DNA from 2 places in the Pannonibacter tanglangensis genome. Region 1 is predicted to be linked to the other one. Evidence: predicted binding sites of a transcription regulator. Region 1 holds the regulator's gene; the other holds the start of a gene.
What was found. Region 1 encodes HrcA, which represses chaperone genes, less so after heat shock. Its sites were predicted from a motif close to GTTAGCACTCNCNNNNNGNGAGTGCTAAC; they were not measured.

Region 1 (2,388 bases):
CGTCATGTCGGGCTCCTCAGAGGATCGCCAGCTTCTGCAGGTCGACGAGCCGGGTGATGCCCGCCTTGGCAAGGCCCATCAGCGCCGCCAGGTCGTCCTCGGAGAAGGGCTCGCCCTCGGCCGTGCCCTGGATCTCGACGATGCCGCCCTTGCCGGTCAGGACGAAGTTGGCATCGGTCTGGGCGGTGGAATCCTCGGCGTAATCGAGGTCGAGCACCGGGGCGCCGTTGTAGATGCCGCAGGAGATCGCGGCGACATGATCCTTCAGCACCTGCTTCTTGACCATTTCGCGGGCGCGCATCCACTCGATGCAGTCATGCAGCGCGACCCAGGCACCGGTGATGGATGCGGTGCGCGTGCCGCCATCGGCCTGGATGACGTCGCAGTCGATGGTGATCTGGTTCTCGCCGAGGGCCTCCAGATCGACCACGGCGCGCAGGGAGCGGCCGATCAGACGCTGGATTTCCTGGGTGCGGCCGGACTGCTTGCCGGCAGAGGCCTCGCGGCGCATGCGCTCGCCCGTGGCGCGCGGCAGCATGCCGTATTCGGCGGTCACCCAGCCACGGTTCTGGCCGCGCAACCAGGGCGGAACCCGATCTTCGAGGCTGGCGGTGCACAGGACATGCGTGTCGCCGAACTTCACCAGACAGGAGCCTTCGGCATGCTTGGCGACGCCGCGCTCCAGCGTGACGGGTCTCAGTTCGTCGGCAGCTCGCCGGGAGGGGCGCATGGTCAGCTCCATGGTTCGTGCAAGTTCGGGCCGAGGTCGGTCCGGCGTGGCCGGGCTGACTGCGGTGCCTGTCGCGCGCTTGTAGCCGCTGGCGCTTGCCGACGCAAAGGTCTGCTTGCGCTTGACGGCCGATTTGATCCTATATCTTTAACCGGAACGGACCGGGTGCGTGGTGCGCCCGGACCGGTGTCAGGAGACCCACGTGCACGAGAGGCTGGAATGGTGAGCTTGAGCGAGCTGGACAAGCGGTCTCGCGAGATCTTCCGCTCCATCGTGGAAAGCTATCTGGACACGGGCGAGCCGGTCGGGTCGCGCAATGTGGCGCGCGGCCTCGGCATGTCGCTCTCGCCCGCGTCGGTGCGCAACGTGATGGCGGATCTGGAACATCTCGGACTGCTCTATTCCCCGCACACCAGCGCCGGGCGGCTGCCGACCGAGACGGGGCTGCGCTTCTTCATCGACGCGCTGCTGGAAGTCGGCGACCTGTCGCGCGAGGAACGCGAGCGGATCGACGTGCAGGTGCGCGCCTCGGGCGGACGCAATTCCGAGCAGGTGCTGACGGAAGCCACCCAGCTCCTGTCGGGCCTGACCAGCGGCGCGGCCGTGGTGCTGACCCACAAGCAGGACATCCGCCTGAAGCATGTCGAATTCATCCGCATCGAGCCCCTGCGGGCGCTGGCGGTGCTGGTGGGCGAGGATGGATCGGTGGAAAACCGCATCGTCGACCTGCCCCCGAACCTGCCCTCCTCGGCGCTGGTGCAGGCGTCCAACTACCTCAACGCCCAGATCCAGGGCCGGACGCTGGCCGACGTGCGCCGCGAGCTGGAGCGCCTGCGGGAGGCCGACCAGGCAGAGCTGGACCTCTTGACGCAGAAGATCGTCGAGACCGGGCTTGCGGTCTGGGGCGGAGATTCCGGCGATGGCGACACGCTGATCGTGCGCGGGCAGTCGAACCTGCTCACCGACGTGGGGGCCGCCGAGGATCTCGAGCGGGTGCGGCTGCTGTTCGACGATCTGGAGAACAAGCGCGACCTGATCCAGCTTCTCGGGCTTGCCGAGAAGGGCGACGGCGTGCGCATCTTCATCGGGTCGGAGAACAAGCTGTTCTCCCTGTCCGGCTCCTCGCTGGTGGTGTCGCCCTACCGTGACCGCGAGCAGCGGATCATCGGCGTGCTCGGCGTGATCGGACCGACGCGCCTGAACTACGCCCGCGTCATCCCGATGGTGGACTACACGGCCCGTCTGGTCAGCCGTCTGGTGGGCTGACCGGCCGTCCCGCTGCCCCCTTCCGCTTTCCGCTTCCCCTTGTCCCCGATGGCCCGCCGCACGGCGACGGGCCAGTCCCCCAGGATCTCCGATGCTGTCGCCTGCCGAACTGGAACGCTACGCCCGCCACATCGTCCTGCGCGAGATCGGAGGGCCGGGACAGCAGAAGCTGAAGGCCGCGCGGGTGCTTGTGGTGGGGGCCGGCGGCCTTGGCGCGCCGGTGCTGCAGTATCTGGCGGCGGCCGGTGTCGGCACGCTCGGGATCGTCGACAACGACACGGTGTCGTTGTCCAACCTGCAGCGCCAGGTGATCCATGACACGGACCACCTCGGGGAACCGAAGGTGGCGAGCGCGGCCGAGGCGATTGCGCGGCTCAATCCTTATGTCACCG
Region 2 (2,388 bases), on a different contig from region 1:
GGGACAGGTAGCCGCGGTCGAACTGCATGCCCTCGACGACTTCCAGCTCGGTCTCGAGAGACTTGGCTTCCTCGACGGTGATCACGCCCTCGTTGCCGACCTTCTGCATCGCCTCAGCGATGTCACGGCCGACCTGCTTGTCGCCGTTGGCCGAGATGGTGCCGACCTGGGCAACTTCTTCCGAAGTGGTGATCTTCTTGGAAGAGGCGATCAGGTGCTTGACGGCTTCGGCAGCGGCGAGGTCGATGCCGCGCTTCAGGTCCATCGGGTTCATGCCGGCGGCAACGGCCTTGGCGCCTTCCTTGACGATGGCCTGGGCCAGAACCGTCGCGGTGGTGGTGCCGTCACCGGCGATGTCGTTGGTCTTCGAGGCCACTTCGCGCACCATCTGGGCGCCCATGTTCTCGAACTTGTCTTCGAGCTCGATTTCCTTGGCGACGGAGACACCGTCCTTGGTGATGCGCGGTGCGCCGAAGGCCTTGTCGAGCACGACGTTGCGGCCCTTCGGGCCGAGGGTCACCTTCACGGCGTTGGCGAGGATGTCCACGCCGCGCAGCATCTTTTCACGGGCATCAGCGCCGAACTTTACGTCCTTAGCAGCCATTTTCTCGTCTCACTTGTAACTTGGGTTGATGTCGGAACGATCAGGATATCCGCCAGAAGATCAGGCGATCACACCCATGATGTCGGATTCCTTCATGATCAGCAGGTCTTCGCCGTTGATCTTGACTTCGGTGCCGGACCACTTGCCGAACAGCACGCGGTCGCCAGCCTTAACGTCAACCGGGATCAGCTCGCCGTTGTCCTTGCGGGCACCCGGGCCGACGGAGACGACTTCGCCTTCCTGCGGCTTTTCCTTGGCGGTGTCCGGAATGATGATGCCGCCGGCGGTCTTCTCTTCCGAGGTTACGCGACGAACAACGACACGGTCGTGCAGCGGACGAAACGTCATTTGGCTCTTTCCTCTCATGCGGCGTGCCCCCATCTGAAAGCAGCACGCAATCCATTAGGTTGATGGCTCGAGAGAGCGCGGGAGGAGATCCCGCGTCCTGTTAGCACTCCTCAACAGCGAGTGCTAACGCGTCCACGATGTAGGAGCGGGGCTGCGGGATGTCAATGCCGGCCGCGTGCAAAAAATCAGGGGCGGGGCAGACGGCGACAGGTGTCGGAAAACACGGTAAACGACCCGCGCCGGGGACCTGCGCGGGTCAGGCCCTGACGAAGCCGCGCAGGGTCAGGCCGGGGCGGGTCGTGAACTCCGTCGGACGGTTCATGCCCGCGTCGGCGGCCACGAACACGAAGCTGTCGGGTTCAAGCCTGTAGATCGCCGGCAGGCGCTTGCCGGCATCCTCGCCGATCGTGTCGATCCAGGTGATGGATTTCGGCTGCGTGGTTGCGTCCAGCTCGAACAGCCCCTCAAGGATCGTCTCGCCGCCCGGAATGGCGACATGGAACCGGGTGCCCGTGATCGTCGTGATCGCGCCGGGCAGGCCATGGCTGTCCGGCGGATCGACGAGGCCGTTCTCCTCGAAGCGAACCTGGAGCCAGCGACCCTGCAGGGCCTCCAGATCTGTGCGCGTGTCAGGCGTCATGGTTATGTATCCACGAGAGGCGCTGCGAGGCGTTACTGCAGCCGTTCGGACCAGGACTGGCGTTTCCGGTAGATGGTCGAGGGGCTGATCTCGAGCGCGGCCGCGGCGAGGGCGATGTTGCCGTCGAAGGCATCCAGCGCATCCTCGATGATCCGGCGTTCCTGCGCCCAGAGCGGCTCGATGCTCGAGTGCGGTCGTCCGCTGCGGGCCGGACGTCGCCTGTCGCGGACGTCCTCTGCGGGAGCGCGCGCCCGGTTGAAGGTGTCGCGGATCACCAGCGGCAGCATCTCGTAGCTCACCGAGCCGCCGTCGTTCATCACCACGATCTGGCGGATGGTGTTTTCCAGCTGGCGCACGTTGCCCGGCCAGCCGTAGCTGAGCAGCCGCGCCTCGGCATCCGCGTCGAAGTTGCGGAAGCTGCGTGCCTCCTCTCCGGCAAAGCGGGCGAGGAACGCGTGGGCCAGCGGCAGGATGTCGTCCCGCCGGTCGCGCAGCGGCGGAACCTGCACCGGCAGCACATGCAGACGGTAGTAGAGATCTTCCCGGAGGCGCCCGGCCGCCACTTCGGCGAGCGGATCGCGGCTGGTCGAGCAGACCAGACGGATGTCCACGTCGATGTCCTTGCCGCTGCCCCCCAGGGGAGCCGGGATCGAGCCGGTCTGGATCACACGCAGCAGACGGCTCTGCAGGGCCGGATCCATGTCGCAGATCTCGTCGAGATAGAGCGTGCCGCCATCGGCGAGGCTGAGCAGCTCGCTGCGTCCGCTGCGGCTGCCTGTCAGGCTGCCGAACAGCT

Region 2: a site for HrcA is predicted at 1,052-1,080, ahead of groES (co-chaperone GroES). Genes of this name have one in related genera too.

Annotation. Positions count from the first base shown of each region.
Region 1 covers NZ_JAABLQ010000003.1:140,296-142,683, forward strand. Annotated here, with positions in the region: gene rdgB (RdgB/HAM1 family non-canonical purine NTP pyrophosphatase) at 1-6, opposite strand, end outside; gene rph (ribonuclease PH) at 17-730, opposite strand; gene hrcA (heat-inducible transcriptional repressor HrcA) at 950-1,996, shown strand; gene GWI72_RS17665 (molybdopterin-synthase adenylyltransferase MoeB) at 2,088-2,388, shown strand, end outside.
Region 2 covers NZ_JAABLQ010000001.1:2,713,328-2,715,715, reverse strand. Annotated here, with positions in the region: gene groL (chaperonin GroEL) at 1-604, opposite strand, end outside; gene groES (co-chaperone GroES) at 665-952, opposite strand; gene GWI72_RS12070 (TIGR03067 domain-containing protein) at 1,209-1,592, opposite strand; gene GWI72_RS12065 (sigma-54-dependent transcriptional regulator) at 1,625-2,388, opposite strand, start outside.